DNA from 2 places in the Terasakiella sp. SH-1 genome. Region 2 is predicted to be linked to the other one. Evidence: predicted binding sites of a transcription regulator. Region 2 holds the regulator's gene; the other holds the start of a gene.

Region 1 (12,708 bases), 880 kb from region 2:
TCGAGATTGATGGCGTCCCCATCCGTGTCATGCTTCGTAAAGGCGACAACCCTTACGAGAGCAAGAAAAAGAAACGCTAAAACGCCATAACCCTGCACTTGATGCAGGGTTATTTCTTTTGGTAAGGTTTCAAAAAAGAGAAGGTGGGACAGGCGCAATGGCAAAGATACGCCAATCGTTAAGAGACCTCTATTACGGGGATTCAACAACAGCTTTATATTTTCGATACAGCCTGTTGGTTTTTGATGTGGTGACGATCAGCTTCTTTATCGTTGCTTCCATGATTGAACATAATGAAACCTTCTTGATGTTCGATTACGCCATCGCCGTTATCCTGATTATTGATTATTTTGCCCGCATGATTGCCGCCAACAATCATTGGCGTTTTATCATTCGCCCCATGAATTTGGCTGATGTAATTGTCATTGCCACCTTGCTTGCCCCCCTATGGATCGAAAATTTTGCCTTTTTAAGGGTGGTGCGGGCCTTGCGCTTGCTGCGTTCTTACCATGTGCTCAAGGATTTTCGCGATCAGTTCAGCTTCTTTCGCGAACACGAACAGATTTTAATGAGCATCTTGAATTTGATGGTCTTTATTTTCTTTGTGACCGCCCTGGTCTATGTGTTTGAAGTTGACCAAAACGATCAGATCAATACCTATATTGATGCGCTTTATTTCACGGTGACGACCCTGACGACAACAGGATTTGGGGATATCACATTGGAAGGCCCCTTTGGGCGCATGCTCAGTGTCATTATCATGGTTTTTGGAATTTCGCTGTTCTTGCGCCTTGTCCAAACCATCTTTCGCCCCGCCAAAGTCAACCATACGTGCCCGATTTGTGGCCTGCAACGTCACGAACCGGATGCGGTCCATTGTAAACATTGTGGTGAAACCCTACATATTAGAAATACCGGGGATGTAATCTAAAATGATACAGCTATTTTACTATTCAAAAGCAGCCCGCAATATAAAATCGAAAGACATCGAAGATATTATCGAAGTCGCACGGCGCGAAAACATCAAACGCAATATCACAGGCGTTTTGATTTATCATAACAGCATCTTTGTTCAGGTTCTGGAAGGGGAGAAAGACGACGTTTACCAGCTGTTAGAAAACATCAAACGCGATGAACGCTGCACAGGTGTCAGTGTCTTAATGGAACAAATTGTTGATGAACCCGCCTTCAAAGACTGGTCCATGGGCTATTTGAATGCACCCGTCATGGGCATTGGGGTTAAATCAATTGCCGAAGTCGCCAGTGACTTAAAAGACGATGATAAATGGATCAGCACCTTCGTTGAGGAATGTCTTAAACTCGGCTGATAATAAGGTCATCCTCACGTATGCGGGGGTCTCTTCGCCCTATAGATTCCCAATCAAGTTGGGAATGACTATTCACTATTTATTCAGCTCCTGAATCGCCAGATCAATCCCCTCCAGCGTTAAGGGATACATGCGATCACTCATCAACTGCTTAATCATCTGAATGGACATGGTGTGACGCCACCAGTTTTGTTGCACCGGGTTAATCCAGACGGCATGGGGGTAGACCTGAAGCACCCGTTCCATCCAAACCGCACCAGCCTCTTCATTCCAATGTTCCACCGCCCCGCCGGGATAGCTGATCTCATAAGGGCTCATGGACGCATCACCGACAAAGATCACCTTATAATCACTGGGATAGGTATGCAGCACATCCCATAGGGGGATCACATCGTTATGGCGACGTTTGTTATCTTTCCACACCCCTTCATAGATGCAGTTGTGGAAATAAAAATATTCCAGATGTTTAAATTCTGTACGGCAGGCAGAAAACATCTCTTCACAGACTTTGACATAATCATCCATGGACCCGCCAACATCAAAGAACAACAGAACCTTCACCGCATTGTGGCGTTCTGCTACCATCTTGATATCCAGAAATCCCTTGTGGGCTGTGGATTTAATAGTGTCATCCAGATCAAGCTGGGTCGCCGCCCCTGTGCGGGCAAATTTACGCAAACGACGCAGCGCCACCTTGATATTGCGCGTGCCCAGTTCTACTTGGTCATCAAGATTTTTAAATTCACGCTTATCCCAAACTTTCACTGCCCTGCGATGGCGTGATTCATGCTGACCAATACGGATACCTTCCGGGTTATAACCATAGGCACCGAAAGGCGAGGTACCTGCCGTGCCAATCCATTTATTGCCGCCTTGATGGCGTTTTTTCTGTTCTTCAAGACGCTTTTTAAGCGTCTCCATCAGATTATCCCAACCGCCCAAGGACTCAATCTGCTTTTTCTCTTCTTCGCTTAGAAATCGTTCCGCCATCTTGCGCAGCCATTCTTCGGGGATTTCATGGGCATCGCCTTCCGAAGGTGCCTCCAATCCCTTGAACACATGGCCGAACACACGGTCAAACTTATCCAGATGCCGTTCATCCTTAATCAAAGCCGAACGTGCCAGATAATAAAAATCATCCAGCGAATATTCTGCGACACCCTTGTCCATAGCCTCCATCAACAAAAGATATTCTTTTAAGGAGACCGGGACATTGGCCTGTTTAAGTTCGAAGAAGAGATTGAGAAACATAGCTCTTTTACACAGCCTCCAGCTCTTTTTCCATAAACAAGCTCAGCGGGTCCCGCTTGTAATCTCCGAAAGGTTCAATCTCCTTGTAACCTTCCGCCTTATAAAGGCCAATGGCTTCCGGTTGCGCAGTACCTGTTTCTAAGCGCAGAAACGGTAACTTAAACTGACGTGCTGCCTGTTCCAAAACGCACAATAGATCACGCCCTGCCCCTGTACCACGTGTCTCTGGCAAGACAAACATACGCTTAATCTCCCCATAGTCAGAATAACTGACAAGGGCGGCACAGCCGACAATCCTCGCATCCTCAATGTCGCGAGCCACAAAAAAATGTGTATTGTCATTCATTAAGGCATCCACATCCAGCAAGTGATTACTTTCTGCGGGATAAAGCTCTGCATAATAGGCATCACTCAGTTCTAATAACTGAATAACAGTTGGTTGATCCGGTGTTGCCAAAGAGATTTCATATTTCATGGATTATTCACCACGTCGCGCCATAAATGCCAGGCGTTCAAACAGGTGGATATCCTGCTCGTTTTTCAACAAAGCACCATGCAGCGGCGGAATGGATTTCTTGCTGTCATTCTCACGCAAAGCTTCCGGCGGAATATCTTCCACCATCAACAGCTTGATCCAATCCAGCAGTTCCGATGTGGACGGTTTTTTCTTCAACCCCGGTACATCACGCAAGTCATAGAAAGCATTAAGCGCTTCTGAAACCAGACGTTTTTGCAAGCCCGGATAGTGGACTTCCACAATCTCTGCCATAGTGTCCTTATCGGGGAAACGGATATAGTGGAAGAAACAGCGACGCAGGAAGGCATCGGGTAATTCTTTCTCATTGTTTGACGTAATCACAATGATCGGGCGGTTCTTTGCCTTGACCGTTTCCTTGGTTTCATAAACATGAAACTGCATACGGTCCAGTTCCAGCAACAGGTCGTTGGGGAATTCAATATCGGCCTTGTCAATTTCATCAATCAACAGGACGGGGCGTTCTTCACGCTCGAACGCCTCCCATAACTTCCCACGCACGATATAGTTGGAAATATCATGGACCCGTTCATCACCCAATTGGGAATCACGCAGACGTGACACCGCATCATATTCGTACAAGCCTTGCTGGGCCTTGGTGGTGGATTTCACATGCCATTCAATCAAGGGCGTGTTCAGGGCCTTGGCAATTTCATGGGCCAGAACGGTTTTCCCCGTGCCCGGCTCGCCCTTCACCAAAAGCGGACGTTCCAGATTGATCGCGGCATTCACCGCAACGCGAAGATCATCAGTGGCGACATAATTGTCTGTGCCTGTAAAGCTCATATCATAAACCTGTTAGCTAATCGAACGATTTGCCCTAAGGTAAGGGGCAAACCATGGATGATCAAGTTATTCTGCACCCTGTTCAACAGTTTGACGAGAACGCCAGCAAACTTCCCGGCCCTCTTCAGGCACCAACGGGACAAAGCGCGACAGGATCAAAGACATAAAGGCAAGCCCTGCCCCCGTGATAAAGACCGCAGCCGGGGAAATCAGCCATAACACACCATAAGCCGCAGGCAGCACCACCGCCGCAATATGATTAATGGTAAAAGACACCCCAGCGGTCGGCGCAATATCACGCGGGTCAGCAATTTTCTGAAAATAGGTCTTCATCGCAATCGCCATAGAGAAAAACAAATGATCCAGAATATATAACGCCACGGCCACCCATGGGTCCTGCACAATGGCATAACCAAGGAACACAATAACCAAGCCGATATATTCCACGGTTAAGGAACGACGTTCCCCCCATTTGCCAATCAGTTTACCGATTTGTGGGGCTAAAACCATATTCAGCGCCCCATTGACCAAAAACATGGCAGAGATCGCAGCAGCATCAAACCCAAACTTTTCCACCATCAAGAAGCCCGCAAACACCACAAAGATTTGACGGCGTGCCCCACTGAGGAACTGCAAGGCATAATAGAGCCAATAGCGTTTGCGCAGGATGATCTTTTTATGTTGTTCGACCTTTTCAGGAAAACGGGGAAAAGCCATCCAGCAATAAAGCGCCAACAACACAGTCGCCCCTCCGCCAATGACATAGACAATTTCCATAGACAGGTTCATCACATCCAGACACAACCAGCCTACACCAAAAGCCACAAGTGCCCCGAAAGAACCAATCGCACGCACCCGTCCCATGTTATAGGCAGCTGTTTCCTTATCAAACCATTGCAGTTGTAAAGACTGGTTCACCGTTTCAAAATAATGAAAACCAATCGACATCAAAACAGTGGTTACATAAAGCTCGAGAGCAGACGGGAAATACCCGGTTATGGCCGTCCCAATCCCTAAAATAAGCAACGATAGGATTGCCAAAGTCTGTTCGCGCATCAAAAGCAGTACAAACACCACGGCAAAAGCCATAAAGCCGGGAATTTCACGCAAGGACTGGAGAATACCGATCTCCACACCAGTAAAATTAGCGCGTTCAATCGTGAAATTATTCAGCAAAGCCTGCCAAATCCCAAAAGCCAACGGCATGGCGGCGCCCATGACAAACAACAGGATTTCAGGTCGTTTCCATTTTGTTTCTTGAGATATAGAGGGCATGGGGAACTTCCTCAAAGATTTAAAAGACCAGGAAACTTTAAACCTTTCAAAAAATGTCATATATACACATATATGACAAAACATAGCTTAAAAGAGACATCCCCTTCGACATTTCAGTCTGTGATCGGCAATGACGGCATTGAAATCACCCAGCTGGAAGATATCCCGCGTGACATCACCTTACGCCAGGGCGTGCGCAAAAGCGGGCTACGATCGCCTTTTCATTCCCATGACTGGGGGCAATTGCTTTATGCCTCCAACGGGGTCATGCAGGTCATGGCCGAAGAACGCATCTGGGTCATCCCACCACAACGCGCTGTGTGGATCCCGCCCCAAGTCATCCATGCCATCAAGGTGATCCATACTGTAACCATGCGCAATGTCTATGTCGCGCCTCATGCCCTTCATGACTTGCCAAGCCACTGTCAGGTCATGGTCATTACCCCCCTATTGCGCGAACTGATTGCCACGGCAGTGACCTTCCCGGCCCTTTATGACCAAACCGGTGCGCAAGGGCGTCTTGCCCATGTACTACTGGATTGTCTGACTGCGGCACCGCTTAGTCCGCTCCACCTCCCTGTTCCCAGTGAAGGGCCGATCAAAACCATTGCTGATTACCTGAAAGACAATCCTGCAGATGAAACCACGCTGGATCAATGGGCTGAACATCTGGGAACAACCAGCCGTACATTAGCGCGTAATTTCAAAAAACAAACAGATATGACTTTTGGACAATGGCGCCAGCAAGCTCGTTTATTAGAGGCTTTGGGCAGGCTGGCAAACAAACAACCCATTGCCCATATCGCACAGGATTTGGGCTATTCCTCACAAAGTGCCTTTAGCGCCATGTTTAAAAAAGCACTGGGAGCAACACCGGGAGCCTATTTTACAGATGCCTCAGGCTCTTAATGCTGTTTGGTCGACAGGTCGATCCCTGAAACATATTCATGACCTAAAACCGCAGCAATAAATACGCAGAACCCCACTGTCACAACAATGGCACCTTTATGGGGCAGTTCCTTTGCCGGTGGCGTAAACGCCCCATCACGTTTATTCAACAAGAAAATCGTTGCAACAGACCAAAGCGAAAGCCCACCAAAAAGCAAAACACCGCGCACATCCCCATTCATCAATACATGGGCTACAGACCAAAGGGTAAACCCTGTCAGTTGAGGGTGGCGGATGGTACGTTTGAAATTGCTTTTGATTTTTGCCGCAGCCATCAACACAAAGCCAAGCAAGATCATAATCAGGCAGGGAACAGCCACAATGGCGTAAATATCATAAAGCGGCTGCGCTGGCCCAATTGAACGCCAGCCCAACACCATAAGACCAACGGAAGCCAAAACGACCAGAGCAAACAGCCCCTTATAAGGCATTTCACCAAATCGTTCTGCCAGACGGGCACGCAAATCAGGCGCAGCGACAGGAACCATATGCGCCCCTGCCCAGATCACCAGACCGAGAATAAGAAATTCCATCTGCCCTGTCCTTTATCGTCTGAGATTAACCCGCAATGGCTGCTTCAATCGCAGACAAGGCTTCCTCTGCCTTGGAACCATCAGGGCCACCGGCCTGAGCCATATCCGGGCGACCACCGCCGCCTTTCCCACCCAGGGCCTGAGAACCGACACGCACCAAATCAACCGCATTAAATTGATCTTTCACATCATCGGTGGACCCAACCACGATGGAAGCTTTGCCGTCATTCACAGAAATAGCCGCACAAACGCCACTGCCGATTTGATTTTTCATCTCATCAACCATGGACTTCAGCTCTTTACCCGGAATGCCATCCAACACTTTACCGAGATATTTGATGCCGTTGACATCCTTGACTTCAGATGTTGCAGCCCCGCCCCCTGTTGCGAGTTTTTTGCGCAGATCAGAAATTTCACGTTCCATTTTCTTGCGCTCATCCAGCAGGCTTTCTACACGACCCGCCACTTTGGCAGGTGTGGTCTTCAACAAAGCAGCTGTTTCATTAAGGCGTTCTTCCTGTTCTGCCAGATACGCCACCGCAGCTGAGCCCGTCAGCGCTTCAATCCGGCGCACACCAGCCGCTACAGCGCCTTCATTCAAAACCTTGAACAAGCCAATATCACCTGTGCGTTTCACATGCGTACCACCACACAGCTCAACAGAGAAGTTTTTACCATTTTCATCGCCCATGGACACCACACGCACTTCATCGCCATATTTCTCCCCAAAGAGCGCCATAGCCCCTTGTTCAATGGCTTCATCCGGGGTCATCAAGCGCGTGACCACTTCGGTATTGGCACGCACTTGTGCGTTAACCTTGGCTTCGACAGCCGCAATTTCATCTGTGCTCAGCGCCTTATTATGGGCAATATCAAAACGCAGACGCTCTTCTGCGACCAAGGAACCTTTCTGCGTCACATGATCACCCAGCTCCTGTTGCAGGGCTTTATGTAACAAGTGTGTGGCAGAGTGGTTAGAGCGCACAGCCGAACGGCGCGTATGATCCACTTCGGCAGACACATCGGCCCCGACAGAAATCACGCCCCCCTTCACCTTACCGATATGAAGGTAAAGTGAATGGATGCGTTTTTGTGTATCAGAAACTTCCACTTCGGCAATATCACCAACTTTTAAAAGGCCGCAGTCACCTTCCTGACCACCACTTTCGGCATAAAACGGCGTCTGGTTCAACAAAACAGTAACTTCGGTCCCCGGCTGGGCACGATCAACTTCTTTGCCGTCTACCACGATAGAAACAATCTGGCCTTCTGCAATTTCTGTATCATAGCCCAGGAAGTCCGTCGCCCCGACTTTTTCTTTTAAGTCAAACCACAGGGCTTCATCGGCTTGTCCTCCAGAACCCGCCCAGTTTTTACGTGCCTCTTCACGCTGTTTTTCCATGGCTGTTTCAAAGCCTGGCATATCAACGGCAATCCCTTTGGATTTCAACGCATCCTGTGTCAAATCAACCGGGAAGCCATAGGTATCATAAAGTTTAAAGGCCACATCTCCCTTAAGCTCATCGCCTTCACCCAATTCTTTGGTTTCCGCATCCAGTAGGCTCAAACCACGATCCAGCAGTTTCTTAAAGCGGGCTTCTTCCAGTTCCAGCGTTTCAGTGATCAAGGCTTCGGCGCGCACCAGTTCCGGGAAGGCTTGCCCCATCAGGCCGGTCAATGTCGGCACCAGTTTGTGCAACAATGGGTCTTTCGCTCCAATGATATGGGCATGGCGCATGGCACGACGCATGATACGGCGAAGCACATAACCACGCCCCTCATTAGAGGGCAAAACGCCATCGGCCAGCAAGAAAGCAGAAGAACGCAAATGGTCGGCAATGACGCGGTGCGATGTATTAAAATCACCATCCGGGTCTGTTGAAGATTTATCGGCAGAAGCCTCAATTAATTTGCGCAGAAGGTCGACATTATAGTTATCATGCGTGCCCTGCAAAACAGCTGCAATACGCTCCAGCCCCATGCCCGTATCAATAGACGGCTTGGGCAGGTTCAAACGTTCATCAGCGGTTTGTTCATATTGCATGAAGACAAGGTTCCAAATCTCGATGAAACGGTCCCCGTCTTCTTCCGGACTCCCCGGAGGGCCACCCCAGATATGATCGCCATGATCAAAGAAAATCTCAGAACAAGGACCACAAGGACCGGTATCGCCCATGGCCCAAAAGTTATCAGAAGTTGGAATACGAATGATTTTATCGTCAGACAAACCTGCGATTTTTTTCCACAGGTCAAATGCTTCATCATCTTCATGATAAACCGTAACCAGCAGCTTGTCTTTAGGTAGACCAAATTCCTTGGTGATCAGGTTCCAGGCCAGTTCAATGGCATTATCCTTGAAATAATCCCCAAAAGAGAAGTTGCCGAGCATTTCAAAGAACGTATGGTGACGTGCGGTAAAACCAACATTTTCCAAATCATTATGCTTGCCACCGGCACGCACACATTTTTGCGACGTGGTTGCGCGGGAATAATCGCGTTTTTCCACCCCGGTGAAGACGTTTTTAAACTGCACCATCCCCGCGTTGGTAAACATCAGGGTTGGGTCGTTTCTGGGCACCAGCGGAGAAGAGTCAATAATCTCGTGACCGTTTTTACCGAAATAATCTAGAAACGTTTTACGAATATCGTTCGCACTTTGCATGGGTCTTCACTTTTAGTGGTTATCATGAATTCGAGAGGCTTGGTTTTACCGCGCTGTAAAGGGGCTGTCTAGTTTTTCAATCCTCTACAGGCGGAAAAGGCCAAAACCTTGGCTTACACATAGACAAGCCCCCGGTTGAAACGGGGGCTTGCATAAAACCATTGATGAATTTAGAACCGGATTCCCTTATTTCACGGGACTGGTTTTAAAATTTAATCATCGCCATCTGAGCTTTTTTCCCCAGTTGTCATGGCTTCTGAAATCAACCCGGCATTTTGGCGAATGGCCGTTTCAATCTCATTGGTCATTTCCGGGTTATCACGCAAAAACTGCTTGGCATTCTCACGCCCCTGCCCCACACGGGTGGAATTATAAGAGAACCAGGAACCAGACTTTTCAACAATCCCGGCCTTGACCCCCAGGTCAAGGATTTCACCCATCTTGGAAATCCCTTCCCCATACATAATGTCAAATTCGATGGTGCGGAACGGCGGTGCCATCTTGTTTTTAACAACCTTCACCCGCGTCTGGTTCCCAACAACTTCATCACGATCCTTGATCTGACCAATGCGGCGAATCTCCATACGGATAGAAGAATAGAATTTCAGTGCGTTACCACCTGTCGTGGTTTCCGGGTTGCCAAACATCACACCGATTTTCATCCGGATCTGGTTGATGAAGATGACCAGACAGTTGGAACGCGATACCGAAGACGTCAGCTTCCGCAGGGCCTGTGACATCAAACGTGCCTGAAGCCCCACATGGGTATCGCCCATCTCGCCTTCCAGTTCTGCACGCGGGACAAGCGCGGCCACACTATCAATAATCAACACATCAACGGCCCCAGAACGCACCAGCGTATCGGTAATTTCCAATGCCTGTTCCCCGGCATCAGGCTGGGAGATCAACAACTCGTCAACATTACAGCCAAGCTTTTGTGCATAAACTGGATCCAAAGCGTGTTCAGCATCGACAAACGCACAGGTGCCGCCATTTTTCTGAGCTTCCGCCACAATATGCAGCGCCAGAGTTGTTTTACCGGAACTTTCAGGACCATAAACTTCAATGATGCGGCCCTTAGGCACGCCACCGATGCCCAGCCCGATATCAAGGCCGAGTGAGCCTGTTGAAACAACTTCTGTTTCCACCGCGTTTTCACGCTGGCCCAGTTTCATAATGGAGCCTTTGCCAAAAGATCGCTCGATCTGGGCAACTGCTGCTTCCAATGCTTTATTTTTATCCATGGTATCCTTATCCACGAGCTTAAGTGCGGTCTGAGACATATCTGTACTCCCTTATTCCACAAGTAACAGGGCCGTTGCAATTGATTTAAATGTACACTAAATGTTCTCATCCGCAAGAACATTTGAGAACACACTGTTTTCAAACAACTTTTCAGATAATGTTCTCCCTAAGTTCTACGCGAATCGGAAATCATGAAGAACAAACTGGATTACAGTTTATCAATTTGCTTAAACTCAATCCCACTAATTTTACCCAGTGTTGAAGCATAGTGCGCTTCGGCTTTTTGAGTAAATTTGTTTTTTGCTTCATCTTCACTTTGAGCTGTAACTTTAAGACCAACCTTCTTAATAGTCTTTGCAAAAGTGAGGTTTGCTTGAATTTGATATTGTGTCATAGCTTTAAACTCCAAGTTATTGGAGCGCACAATATCCAATTTATTTTTTCTTGTCATTTACACATAGGGGTAAATTAAAGCTCCCCTAATACATCTTTTACCTTAAAGGCGAGGTCTTTCAGCTTAAACGGTTTGGGTAGGAAGTGAAGCGTCGGATCATTTTCGATCCCTTCCGGGATGACATCTTCGGCATAACCGGACATGAAGATCACCTTGATTTTAGGGAAACGTTCATGCACGAGTTCCACCAAATCCGGCCCCTTCATCCCCGGCATCACCACATCGGTAATAACCAGATCAATTTGATGACCTTTGGATTTAACAATTTCCCAAGCCAAATCACCACTGGCCGCTTCCAACACTTCATAGCCCTTGGCACTCAATGCACGTGCACCAAACAGGCGAACCGGGTCTTCATCTTCCACCAACAAAATTGTTGCTGTTCCCGTTAAGTCCGCATGGTCAAACAAGTCCGGTTGCTGCTTGGTTTCTTTGGGGATAATGACCTCTTCCTCAATAGCCGGGAAGAAAATGGAAAAAGTCGTGCCTTGCCCCACCACACTATCAACAAAAATATAGCCATCGGTTTGGCGCACAATACCATAAACTGTTGAAAGGCCAAGTCCGGTTCCCTTATCCACATCCTTGGTCGTAAAGAAGGGTTCAAAAATTTTCGTCAGGTTTTCCGGGGGAATACCACAACCGATATCGGTGACTTCAATACAAACATATTGCCCCGGTGGCATAGTGTCATGGCCCTGTTCAATCGGTTCTTCAATGTTGGCATTAGAGGTACGGATCATCACCTCTCCCTCGCCATCCATGGCATGACCTGCATTCACAGCCAGGTTAACCACCACCTGTCCCAACTGCCCGGTATCCACCCGAATTTGCTTTAAGTCACGGCCATTTTCGATCCGTAATCGAACCGTTTCCCCCAAAGAACGATTAAGCATGGAGGACAGGTCGGAAATCACCTCCGATATATCCACAATTTCCGGGCGCAAAGTTTGCTTGCGCGAAAAGGCCAAAAGCTGACGGACCAAATCCGTCGCTCGATTACCACTTTGATAAATTTGCTGGAGTTCCTGATGATCCGGATCACCCTTGGGATGACGTTCCAAGAGGATTTCACAAAAGCCCGTCAAGGCAGTCAACACGTTATTGAAATCATGGGCAATCCCGCCGGCCAACTGACCAACCGCCTGCATTTTCTGGGCTTGAGAAAACTGGAGTTCCAAATCACGTTTTTCTGTTGCATCAATAAAATGTAAGACCAAACCATTGATTTCTCCGGTTTCATCTTCCATATGGCCGGCAAAAACACTCACGGTTAGCAAGCGCCCCTTAGCCGTCTGCATCTGCACATCAAAACGCACAGCCGCAATGGTTCCCATGGCAACTTTACCCAGCTGACGGGTCGCGTCTTCATGATAATCAGCCTTAATCTGATCAAACAGCGCACGCCCGACAATCGCATCCTGATGACGTCCCAGCATTTTCAGGAAAGCCCGGTTGCAGTCCGTTACATTGCGTTCCATATCCAAAACGGCGATACCGATCGGAGCTTCATTAAACAACCAACGCACCCGTGGGTCGTAGCCCAAAGCCGCTTTCTTGGATGCGGTTTGCTCCACCCGTTTAGGAGCAATTTCCCCACATTCAATCCCTTGGCGCAAAACGACACAACGATTGTGAACAAAACGCCCCTGTTCATCATAAAGTTCCGTCTGACGCACCAATACGCCAAA
Region 2 (12,708 bases):
AGGACTATTCATTTCATTTTATAACGGTAATTAGTTAAAAATCTGTCTACATGTCAATCAAAAGTAATGGTCTTATGTTTACAGCACTCGCTTCCGGCTTTGGCCTCGGTTCCAGTCTCATTATCGCCATTGGTGCCCAGAATGCCTTTGTTTTAGGGCAAGGCTTACGTCGCCAAAACCATATTCTCGTTGCCTTAATTTGCGCCATCAGTGATGCACTTTTAATAAGCATAGGTGTTGCAGGCTTGGGCGGCTTAATTTCTGCTAATCCAACATGGACACAAGTGATGGCATGGGGTGGGGCAATTTTTCTGGGATGGTATGGTTTAAAAAGCTTCCGTTCCATGTTCAGCAATCATCAGCTGGATAACGAAAAACCCCACAGCAAAAGCCGCCGCCAAATTCTCCTTTTCACATTGGCAGTCACTTTTTTAAACCCGCATGTCTACCTTGATACCGTGGTACTGCTTGGTGGTATTGCCGCCCAATATGAAATGGAACCGCGTCTTTATTTTGCCATAGGGGCCATGAGCGCAAGTTTTCTCTGGTTTGGTTTTCTTGCTCTTGGCGCTGCCTGGGCCTCGCCCTATCTCGCACGCCCAACAACATGGAAAGTCATTGATGGTATAACAGGTGGTGTTATGTGGCTGATTGCATTTATTTTGCTTAAAGGGCAACTATCATAAATATGAAATTCCTGTATCCCCACATACACAGAGATACAGGAACAATTCTCAATTACATAACCTGTTCTTTTACATTGCCTATAACATCAATGCCGAACTGTCGACCACTTGGAAATTCAAACGTATGTTTTGAAGAAGCTTGTTTGTCTGGCGATGAAGATGACCACAACAGCCACTTTCTTTCAAAACCGACTTCCGCATAGTTAAACTGATGGTTCGTATCTTTACCAATCCAAAAAAGGCCATTTTCACCGGTTGTTCCTGCAAATACAGGCGAATAACCTGAAGACTCCTCCCACAAAACCGTTGTTTGCTTTTTTGGTACTGTAACAAGCCCGTTACTCGCCATAAGCGCTCCTTTCCCCAAATAAGCAAGATTCAGGCTATTATTGCCATCAATACCAGCCCAGGTAATAAAAACACCAGAATGATCATAGGTTCGGCAAATCGTTGGGGTTTTGTGAGTCAGATAAAGGTTATCATTACCTGCCTCAGGAAAGAGTAGCCCACCAGATACTTTTCTCGAAAGCAGATCGTAAACAATTAAGCCCATATTGGATGTTTTCAAGTTGTTTCCACTCCCAGTCAGGGCAACAACAATACAAATCTGATTATCTACCAAACATGCACTCGCGCCTGTATTTTGGCGTAAAGAAACGGTAACATTTTGTATTAAATCATCGAGCCCCAAAGCTGTCAGAACGCTAAATGTCTTCATGTTTTGATCGTATTTAGAAGACTCTAGAGTTAGCTTGGAATTAATTTGCCTGGGAAATAAAGCTAATTTTTCCCCTGGAGTATTCAAAGTCTGACCACCAACTCTTCCTATTTGGGTATTTTCTTCATTCATGTTCCATATTTGACCGAGATCAGTTCCGCCTCCCATCCGGGTTGAAGAGCCCCAGCGAAAGTGTCCTTTTCGATCAAAATAGAAAAGAGACCAGTTATCTATCGAGCCATCAACACCTTCACACCCTATCAACTTCGGTGTTGTACATGTTTTAAGGCCCGTATTTATCGTTTGTTCAAATTCTGAAGTACGATGATGATAACTGGAAATTCTAATTTGATTGTCTGTACCAACCCAAGCCACATAATACCAACCTACTGTACGCATAACAAGTACCCCCCAATAATGTACATTTAACAGCAATACTAATCTTAAAATTGCATATCAGTAAATGTCAACTTTCCTTATAAACATAAAAAGCCGTGAGAAGTTTCCCTCTCACGGCTTTTCTTTAGATACGGAAGGCTGTCCGTGTTCTTAGCGCTGATGAAGCGGTACGAACTTGCGATCAACTTCACCTGTGTAAAGCTGACGTGGACGACCGATACGCTGGCTCGGGTCTTCGATCATCTCGTTCCATTGTGCAATCCAGCCGGTTGTGCGGGCCAGAGCGAACAGTACTGTGAACATAGATGTCGGAATACCCATCGCTTTCAGGATAATACCGGAATAGAAGTCAACGTTCGGGTACAGTTTCTTCTCAATGAAGTACTCATCTTCCAAAGCGATTTTCTCAAGCTGCATTGCAATGTCGAGAAGCGGCTCGTCTTTAATGCCGAGTTCACCCAGAACTTCGTGACAAGTCTTCGCCATGATCTTCGCACGCGGGTCGAAGTTTTTGTAAACACGGTGACCAAAGCCCATGAGACGGAACGGATCGTTCTTGTCTTTCGCTTTTGCAACGAATTCACCCACACGATCAGCAGTGCCGATTTCTTGCAGCATGTTCAGAACCGCTTCGTTCGCACCACCGTGAGCAGGGCCCCACAGACATGCGATACCAGCAGCGATACAAGCAAACGGGTTTGCACCAGAAGAACCGGCCAAACGAACTGTAGATGTAGAAGCATTTTGCTCGTGGTCAGCATGCAAGATCAAGATACGGTCCATGGCTTTTGCTAGAACCGGGTTCACTTTATAATCTTCGCACGGTGTTGCAAACATCATGTGCAGGAAGTCTTCAGCATAACGCAGGTCGTTACGCGGGTACATAAACGGCTGACCAACAGAATATTTATAAGCCCAAGCAGCAATCGTCGGCATCTTCGCAATCAAACGATAGGAAGAAACCATGCGGTGGTGCGGGTCATTGATGTCCAGAGAGTCATGGTAGAACGCAGACAACGCACCAACAACACCGACCATGATGGCCATCGGGTGAGCATCACGACGGAAACCGTCGAAGAATTTGTGCAGTTGCTCGTGCACCATTGTGTGCATGGTGATGTCATTTTCGAACTTGGATTTTTCTTCCATATTCGGCAGTTCACCCTTCAGCAGCAGGTAAGCAACTTCCATGAAGTCACAGTTATCAGCAAGATCTTCGATAGAATAACCACGGTGCTGCAAAATACCCTTGTCACCGTCGATGAAAGAGATCTTGGATTCACAAGAACCTGTGGACGTAAAGCCCGGATCATATGTGAAGTGATCTGTATCTGCATAGAATTTACGAACGTCAACAACGTTCGGGCCAACAGCTGCATCCATAACTGGCAATTCGTAAGATTTACCAGACTGGTTATCCGTAAGCGTGAAGGACTTCTTATCACTCATAGAGACATCCCCTTAAAAATATTTGGTTGGACTTGATTGCCCAACGCAAGGTGAACTGACTTAACATTTATAATTATTAGTGCAGAGAATACTGCGTGTTAGTCAAAAAAACAATCACTCTCCTTGATTTTCAGGCTCGCATCTTAAACGACGCACTGCTTCCTCACGGCCCAATACAGCCATGACTTCAAAAACAGACGGAGAAACGGTCGAACCTGTTAATGCAACACGGATCGGCTGGGCAATTTTCCCAAGTCCGACTTCCTGACTTTCCGCCAGAGACTTCGCTGCATTTTCAAGGTTTTCCTGTGTCCATTCAGACACATTATCAAGGCTTGCCACAAACAACTGTAACAGTTCTTTGGCATTGCCTTTATTCATAAGTTTCAAAGCTTTGCTATCATAGGTAAAAGGCAGGGCGCGCAGGTAAAAAGCACTGTTTGCAGCCAGTTCCAACAAAGTTTTAGCACGATCTTTCAAACCGGGCATACCGGACACAAGCCAGCCTTCGCCCTCTTTATTATATTTATCTCCAAGCTCTTTAGCGATCAGCGGCAAAACCAGATCTGCCAAATGCTGATCATCAGCTTGGCGCATATAATCAAAGTTCAAAGCTGTCAATTTGGTCGTATCAAAACGGGCAGGGGCCTTGCCGATCCCGTCCAGATCAAACCATTCAATCGCCTTGTCACGTGGAATAAACTCTTCATCGCCTCGGCCCCAGCCAAGACGTAATAAATAGTTACACATAGCTTCGGGTAAAAAGCCTTCGTCGCGATAGCTATCAGCAGCCAGTGCACCGTGGCGCTTGGACAGTTTTTTACCATCTGAGCCATGGATTAGCGGAATATGTGCAAATGTCGGCGTTTCCCAACCCAAAGCATCATAAATCACTTTTTGGCGAAACGTATTGGTCAGGTGGTCATCACCACGGATCGCATGGGTTACGCCCATATCATGATCATCAACAACAACAGCCAACATATAAGTGGGTGTACCGTCGCCGCGCAGCAAAATCATATCGTCAATATTTTCATTGGAAATTTTGACTTCACCTTGAACCGCATCTTTGACAACAGTTTCACCTTCCAGTGGAGCTTTCAAGCGAACAACAGGTTTCACGCCTTCCGGCGGGGTTGCATCACTATCACGCCAGCGACGGTCATAGGCAACGGTGCGGCCGACTGCGCGTGCTTCCTCGCGCATTTCAGCCAATTCTTCCGGGCTGCAGTAACAATAATAGGCTTTACCTTCATCCAAAAGCTGCTGGGCAACCTCAGCATGGCGATCACGGCGTTCAAACTGGGAAATGGCATCGCCATCCCAATCCAGCCCCAGCCATTCCAATCCTTTAAAGATCTTATCAACGGCATCGTCCGTGGAACGTTCGCGATCCGTATCTTCAATACGAAGCAGGAACTTACCATTATGATGACGGGCAAAAAGCCAGTTAAACAAGGCTGTACGTGCCCCCCCAATATGGAGGTAGCCAGTAGGCGAAGGTGCAAATCGTGTTACGACACTCATGTAGTCAATATCTTTGTTGTTTCTTTAATTGGGCGGATGTGTACCATATAAAAAAGTGAGATGCATTAGTTGGTTTGCAAAAAATGTTGTCAAAAAAACGACATAAATCATTAAGCCTTTATTTTTCAATGCATATTAGTAATTTCGCATTGCAAGAAAAAGATCATTTTTTCCTGTGGATTCCAGTTCTACTTGCCGCAGGCATTGCATTTTATTTTGGTATGACCACAGAAATACCTGTTTGGATGGGTTTAACTTGCCTAGCTATAAGTGGTGTGACCACGTATTATTTACGTCATTATTACATAGTATTTTTAAGTAGCTTAATAGTCACCATAGTATTCGCAGGTTTTTCTTGCGCACAATTGCGCACCTATTATGTCGCCACAAATATCCTGCCATACAGCTTTGGTCCCGCAGGAATTCAAGGGCGAATCGTTAAGGCATCCCCCAGTGCCAAAGGGATCAAGCTTACTTTAGATAACTTACAGATTTCACGCTTGCGCGCCAATCACGTCCCAACACGGCTACGATTACATGTAAATACAACTAAAAGCCAAGTTAAGGTTGGGCAATGGGTAAAAGCCCGTGCCATGCTCAAACCACCACCAGCCCCTTCAAGTCCCGGCGGCTTTGACTTTCAACGACATGCCTATTTTCAACAAATTGGAGCCATCGGTTTCAGTTACGGCGGCATTGAAATCATTGAAAAAAATCAACCGTCATTCTTACATCTGTTTGACGAACTCCGCTCCCTCATACAAGTACGCATCCAATCAGCCTTTGATGATGATCATAAGGTTGTGGAAAGTCTGGCGATTGCCTTTTTGACCGGCAACAAACAAGTCATTGATGAAGAAACCCACGAAGCGGTACGCGCAGCTGGATTGGCCCACCTTCTGGCAATTTCAGGGCTTCATATTGGCTTGGTCAGCACCATCGTCTTTTTTGTTATTCGTTTTACATTGGCCCATATCCCGTATCTTGCCCTTCGCTATCCCATCAAAAAATGGGCCGCTTTCGGAGCAATTTTCGGGGCTTTATTCTTTACACTACTGACCGGAGCCAGCGTTCCCACTATTCGTGCCTTTATTATGTGTACCATTGTCCTGACAGGCGTCTTGCTGGATCGAAAGGCCATTTCACTCAGAACAGTTGCCTGGGCGGCTATCGTTATCCTTATGTTCTTTCCAGAAAGCCTGTTGGGTGCCAGTTTCCAGCTTTCCTTTGCGGCCGTAATTGCCCTTGTTGCTTTTTATGAAAATCGGCGCATTGATTATGATAGACATGCCTCCATCCGCTATGTCCGTGAGATTTTGAATTCCAGCCTCATTGCCTCATGTGCCACCATGCCTTTTGCCGCCTATCATTTTAACCGGATTACATTATGGGGAATTGGTGCAAACCTGCTGGCAATTCCACTCACCGTTTTCTGGATTATGCCTTTGGGCTTACTTTCCTTAGCCTTGATGCCCTTCGGACTGGAAAGTTACGCCTTCAAAATCATGGGGTGGGGGATTGACGCTTTGTTATGGGTGGCAAAAACAACAGCAGCACTACCTTATGCCCAAGTTTCTATTCCCGCCATTCCGACCAGCAGCTTAATTATCATGACCCTGGGCGGGCTGATGATCTGTTTTATTCGAAGCAACTGGCGCTATAGCGGAGCAGGCTTGATCTCTCTTGCCCTGATCCTCAGCCTCACAACACCCAAACCAGATATCCTGATTTTACCGGATGGAAAACTCAGTGCTTTATATAATCAAAACAACAACACCATCGCGATGTCACAGTTACGCCATAGCTCCTATGTACGTGATAATTGGGTCAGACGCTGGGGTGAAGAAGGACAACCCCTGCAAAGTTTTGATCAAAAACTTGCCTGTGATCAACAAGGATGTAGCTTCACCCACAAAACCGGAAAAAGAATTGTTTTTAACAAACAGGCCATGGCACTTGAAGAAGACTGCCTACAGGCTAATCTGTTAATTACACCACTCACCAGCCCGACATCCTGCGTTGGGCCAGATAGCTTGATTGATGCCCATGACCTGAATACAAAAGGGGCTCATGCGGTTTATGTGGATGAAAACGATATTCATATCGTTTCCGTAAAAGACCAACGCGGCCAACGTCCCTGGACGGTTTACGGCAAATAGCACACCATTTTTGCGTCAGTGATATTTCCGGATCAAACCGACCAAGCGCCCTTGCACCTTCACACGCTCAGGCGAGAGGACACGCGTTTCATAAGCCACATTAGCTGGTTCTAATTCAACATTACCGCCTTTGCGGCGCAAGGTCTTTAAGGTTGCTTCTTCCTGATCCACCAAGGCCACAACAATTTCACCATTTGCCGCAGTATTACATTTTTGAATAATAACGGTATCACCATTATTAATACCGGCCTCAATCATAGAATCCCCTTCCACTTCCAGCGCATAATGGCTCCCAAGCCCTAACAGGCTGGCTGGTACGTCTACATGATTGGAATTATCCTGCAAGGCTTCAATAGGTGTCCCAGCTGCAATTTTGCCAACCATTGGTAGTTCCACAGCTTCTGAGTCGGGAAGAACGTCGGTATTATTCCCCATACTTCCCACTTGATTACGGGCATCATCAAGGTCTGCAATCTTATGGCTATCGGACACCAGTGGCGCATCGAGCTGGTCTTTATTTTCCGGCACACGCAAAACTTCTACCGCACGGGCACGATGGGGCAGACGGCGAATAAAGCCACGTTCTTCCAGCCCCGTAATTAAACGATGAATACCTGACTTTGATTTAAGTTCCAGCGCTTCTTTCATTTCGTCATAAGAGGGGGATACACCGGTTTCTTTCAGGCGCTTTTCCAAAAACAGCAACAAGTCATATTGTTTTTTCGTCAGCATCGCGCCACCCCCAAGAAAAAAGGAACAAAAGTAAAACACTCATTATGTTCTACTTTAGTTCCTCAAGCAGGTCAAGAACAAAACTTAAACAGATAACAGGCTATCATTCACGTAAATAACGTCCGTTTCGCTTCCGGCTTGAAGTGCCTCCCCATTGACTGGGCGAATAATAAAGCCTTCACAATGGGCCAAATTCCCCAGCATGGAACTATCCTGCTTGTCATAGGGTGTGGCGACAAGACGCCCTTGGTCATCATGGGAGAAAACGGCGCGCATATATTCCTGACGAATGCCATTGACCGGAACACCTGCACCAAGCAGAGCCTTCATCGGCTTATCCTGTTCAAAGGGCAATCCTTGCATCTTTTTCAAAGCTGCACGCAGGAAAATAAAAGCTGTCACATAGGCTGAAACCGGGTTCCCCGGCAATCCCATAGCTGGTATCTCACCGATTTTACCAAACATGAAAGGCTTGCCCGGCTTGATCGCAATACGCCAAAAATCAATATCCAGTCCCTCTTCGCCCAGCACATTGCGCACCAAATCATATTCACCGACAGACACCCCACCGGATGTAATCAAAATGTCAGCACCATTCAGCCCAGCCAGCGTTGCTCGCAAGGATTCTTCTGTATCCCCGGCAATACCAAGATTGATCGGCACACCGCCCATGGCTGTTACCATCGCAGCAACCATCAAAGAGTTTGAGCTAATGATCTGGCTTTCACGCACCGCTTCGCCCGGCATAACCAACTCGTCACCTGTTGCCAAAATAGCAACACGTGGTTTGCGATAGACCTTCACCCATGGCACATTCATCGCGCACAGCAAGCCAATATCACGCGCCGTTAACAACTGACCGGCCTTAACGAGAACATCACCTTTAGAAAAATCCAGCCCGGCACGACGCACAAACTTGCCGTCAAAGGCTACTTCCTTAAAAGTGACCTGATCGCCATCAACGTCCGTATCTTCCTGCATGATCACAGCATCAGCACCCGCAGGCAAAGGCGCACCGGTAAAGATCCGCACACACTGACCTGATTGCAAGGTTCCTTCAAATGGACCACCAGCTTGGGATTCCCCCACACGCGTTAATGTCCGGGGCTGCGTTTGCAGATCAGAAGAACAAACCGCATAGCCATCCATAGACGATACAGCAGAAGGGGGTTGGGTTAAACGTGCTGCGACATCTTCAGCCAACACACGCCCCACCGCTTCGGCCACAGAAATTTGTTCAGCGGGCAGGGGGGCAATCCCACCATCAACCTTTGCCAGTGCATCTTCTAAAGGCAATAAACTCATGAGGCTTCAAACTTTCCTGATTTGCCACCATCCTTATAGGTCAGACGCACATCTGTAATCGTCATGCCTTTATCAATGGCCTTACACATATCGTAAACCGTCAAGCACGCGATGGAGACGGCAGAAAGCGCTTCCATTTCGACCCCGGTTCGACCCTTAAGCTTACACGTCCCTTCCACATCCACTGCATTGCGCTCAGGATCACAGGTGAGTTCAACTTTTACAGAGGTTAGTGCCAGCGGATGACAAAGGGGAATAAGGTCCGGGGTCTTTTTCGCCCCCATGATCCCGGCAAGCTGGGCCACAGAAAGCACATCACCTTTCTTCATGGTTCCGTCCATGATCTTTGCAAGCGTTTCAGGCAGCATAATGACACTGCCTTTTGCCGTTGCCACACGTTCCGTAATATCTTTTTCAGATACATCGACCATTACGGCATTACCGTCTTGATCAATATGGGTGAAATTCTCCCCCATGGGTCCTCACTTCCTTATTTGGTTAAGAGGGCTTTGGTTGCCTCTTCCACATTATCTTGGCGCATCAATGATTCACCAACCAAAAAACAGTTGGCATTGACTTTTGACATTCTAGCCAAATCTTCCGGCGTGAATATTCCACTTTCGCATACCAAGAGACGATCATCAGGCACCATTGTGGACAAACGTTCCGTCGTTGTCAGACTGATTTCCATGGTTTTCAGGTTACGGTTATTCACCCCGATAAGCTGGGATTTCAGCTTAAGCGCACGCTCCATCTCTTCTTCATCATGGACCTCAATCAAACAATCCATACCATAAGAAAGGGCAGCGGCTTCCAATTCAGCAGCCAGCGTATCATCAAGAGCTGCCATAATAATCAGGATACAATCCGCCCCCAAGGCACGGGCTTCGACCACCTGATAAGGGTCCACCATGAAATCTTTGCGCAATACAGGTAAGTTTACGGCTTGACGTGCGACAACCAGATATTCATCAGCGCCTTGGAAATAAGGCACATCGGTCAGCACAGACATACAAGCTGCCCCACCAGCCTCATAAGCTTTGGCGATACTGACGGGGTCAAAATCCGGCCGGATCAAGCCTTTGGAAGGTGATGCCTTTTTAATTTCGGCAATCAAACCATATTGCTTTGCCCGTACACGGGACTTCAATGCTGCAATAAACCCACGCGGGGCAGAAGCCTCTTTGGCAGCAACCTCTAACAAGCTGATGTCCTGACGTTTTTTACAATCGGCAACATGCTCACGCTTGTCGTCACAAATTTTAGCAAGAATATCACTCACACGCCTTATCCCTTATTCGTAATCTCAACCAGCTTGGCGAGAACCTCTTTGGCCTTGCCGCTATCAATGGACTGGGCCGCCATGTCCATCCCAGCCTTCATATCAGAAACCTTATCTGCCACCATCAAAGAAGCAGCTGCATTAAGCAAAACCACATCGCGATAAGCCCCGGCTTCCCCATCAAGCAAGCGATGAATGGCCGCTGCGTTATAATCACCATCGCCGCCTTTTAAGTCCTCTTCCTGGGCTAGAGGTAGACCGAGGTCTTGCGGATCAATTTCAAATTCACGCACAGCACCATTGGCATATTCCGCCACATAAGACGGACCTGTTGTTGTCAGTTCATCCATCCCATCAGAACCATGAACAACCCAAACCTTTTCACTTCCCAAACGACCCAGCACTTCGGCCAGCGGGCGTACCCATTGTTTGGCAAAGACACCCGTCATTTGGCGCTTCACACCAGCCGGGTTTGAAATTGGTCCCAACAGGTTAAAAACAGTACGTGTGCCCATCTCCACACGCGGGCCACCAACAAAACGCATGGCGGAATGATACAACGGCGCCATCATAAAACCGATCCCGGCCTCTGCAATTGCCGTTTCCACTGTCGGAATACCGGCTTGCATATTCACCCCTAAACAAGACAACACATCTGCCGCACCGGATTTTGATGACAGCGCCTTATTGCCATGCTTTGCCACCGGAATACCACAACCAGCGACCACAAGGGCTGTTGCGGTAGAAATATTCAAGCTCCCCTTGGCATCTCCACCCGTGCCGACAATATCAATCGCATCAGCAGGGGCCGAAACCTTATTCATCTGTTCGCGCATAGTGGTGGCCGCAGCGGTAATTTCTTCGACCGTTTCCCCACGCACACGCAAAGCCATCAAAAACGCCCCGATTTGGGCCTGTGTGGCTTCGCCCGTCATGATAAGGTCAAAGGCCGCTTTTGCTTCTTCCTGACTTAAGCTTTGACCATCGGCCACTTTGGCGATTGTGGGTTTCATTGCGTCGCTCATTGGCTTATCCCTGTTGTTTAGCAAGTGTAAGGAAATTTTTCAAAAGCTGATGCCCATGTTCGGAAGCAATACTTTCCGGATGGAACTGCACCCCGTGAATTGGGAATTCTTTATGCTGCACCCCCATAATCACCCCATCTTCTGTCTGAGAAGTCACTTCTAGACAATCGGGCAAGGACGCCGGATCAATCGTCAAAGAGTGATACCGCGTTACCTCCAGCGGGGAGGGGATATCAGCAAACACACCTTGATTGGTATGGGTGATCGGGCTGATCTTGCCATGCATCGGTTGTGGGGCGCGTACAATCTGCCCCCCAAAAGCCTGACCGATGGACTGATGCCCCAAACACACACCAAAGATCGGCAGCTTGCCCGCTGCCTTTTCAATCAGCTCCAGACAAATTCCAGCCTGATCAGGGTCACATGGGCCGGGGGATAAAATAATTCCCTGCGGTGCCATTTCCATGGCTTCATCAGCCGTTAACACATCGTTACGACGAACCTCAATATCAGCCCCCAATTCACCAAAATAGTGAACAAGGTTGTATGTAAAGCTGTCATAATTATCAATTAACAAAAACATTTCAATAACTTACTTCACACTTTGAAAGTGATTATTTAATTATAAAAGGCGACTCAAAATCGCCCAGAAACGAGAGAATGCAAGCTCGTTACCCTAAGGTCAAGCTGCAATTTTTACACTTGACCTTGCCCTTACTGGAAACCCCATATAACATTACAGTAAGATAGAAGGTTAAACCCATGACGACGTACAAACTACAAATCACAGGCATGAGCTGTGCAGCCTGTTCTGCACGGATTGAAAAAGTCCTCAACCGCATGGACGGCGTTTCAGAGGCCAGCGTCAACCTAGCTACAGAACAAGCAACCGTTCAAGTAAATGACAACGACGCCGAACAAAGCGACATCATTGCCAAAATTGAAAAAGCTGGCTTTGGTGCCCACCCCATAACAGATCAAAAGGGTAAAGAAGCAGAAACAGGCAATACATTTGAACGTTCCACCCTTATAGTCTGCCTTCTTCTTACCGCTCCCTTGGTTGCCCCGATGCTTGCCATGCCCTTTGGCGGACAATTCCATTTAAATGGCTACATCCAATTATTCCTCGCCCTGCCTGTACAAATCGTTGCCTATTACCGTTTCTTGCCTTCTGCCATGGGTGCGATCAGAGCCATGAGTGGAAACATGGATGTACTGGTATGTCTTGGCACGAGTGCTGCCTTTGGCCTCAGCCTTTACCTTCTGTTTGGCACATCCGAACAACAGCCCGAACTTTACTTTGAAGCCGCCGCAGCAGTCACAAGCCTTGTCCTACTGGGAAAATGGCTGGAAAACCGGGCCAAACACGGTGTCACCCAAGCCATTCGCGCCCTTATAAAGCTGCGCCCAGAAACAGCACGCAAAC

Evidence for each region. Region 2 encodes LexA, which represses DNA repair genes until DNA is damaged. Its sites were predicted from a motif close to ATGTTCTANTTTGGTTC; they were not measured.
Region 1: recA (recombinase RecA) is a predicted target of LexA. The motif match lies at 10,721-10,737, and genes of this name have one in related genera.

What each region holds. Positions count from the first base shown of each region.
Region 1 covers NZ_CP038255.1:2,288,699-2,301,406, forward strand. The annotation lists gene der (ribosome biogenesis GTPase Der) at 1-80, shown strand, start outside; gene E4K71_RS10535 (potassium channel family protein) at 158-931, shown strand; gene E4K71_RS10540 (BLUF domain-containing protein) at 933-1,328, shown strand; gene E4K71_RS10545 (VWA domain-containing protein) at 1,404-2,579, opposite strand; gene E4K71_RS10550 (GNAT family N-acetyltransferase) at 2,587-3,054, opposite strand; gene E4K71_RS10555 (MoxR family ATPase) at 3,058-3,900, opposite strand; gene E4K71_RS10560 (MFS transporter) at 3,967-5,175, opposite strand; gene E4K71_RS10565 (helix-turn-helix transcriptional regulator) at 5,248-6,084, shown strand; gene E4K71_RS10570 (NnrU family protein) at 6,081-6,656, opposite strand; gene alaS (alanine--tRNA ligase) at 6,682-9,318, opposite strand; gene recA (recombinase RecA) at 9,531-10,601, opposite strand; gene E4K71_RS10585 (hypothetical protein) at 10,772-10,957, opposite strand; gene E4K71_RS10590 (PAS domain-containing sensor histidine kinase) at 11,032-12,708, opposite strand, start outside.
Region 2 covers NZ_CP038255.1:1,409,600-1,422,307, reverse strand. The annotation lists gene E4K71_RS06665 (LysE/ArgO family amino acid transporter) at 75-686, shown strand; gene E4K71_RS06660 (hypothetical protein) at 739-1,803, opposite strand; gene gltA (citrate synthase) at 1,954-3,252, opposite strand; gene gltX (glutamate--tRNA ligase) at 3,367-4,779, opposite strand; gene E4K71_RS06645 (ComEC/Rec2 family competence protein) at 4,863-6,938, shown strand; gene lexA (transcriptional repressor LexA) at 6,954-7,670, opposite strand; gene glp (gephyrin-like molybdotransferase Glp) at 7,755-8,975, opposite strand; gene moaC (cyclic pyranopterin monophosphate synthase MoaC) at 8,972-9,451, opposite strand; gene trpC (indole-3-glycerol phosphate synthase TrpC) at 9,466-10,257, opposite strand; gene trpD (anthranilate phosphoribosyltransferase) at 10,263-11,282, opposite strand; gene E4K71_RS06615 (aminodeoxychorismate/anthranilate synthase component II) at 11,287-11,865, opposite strand; gene E4K71_RS06610 (heavy metal translocating P-type ATPase) at 12,045-12,708, shown strand, end outside.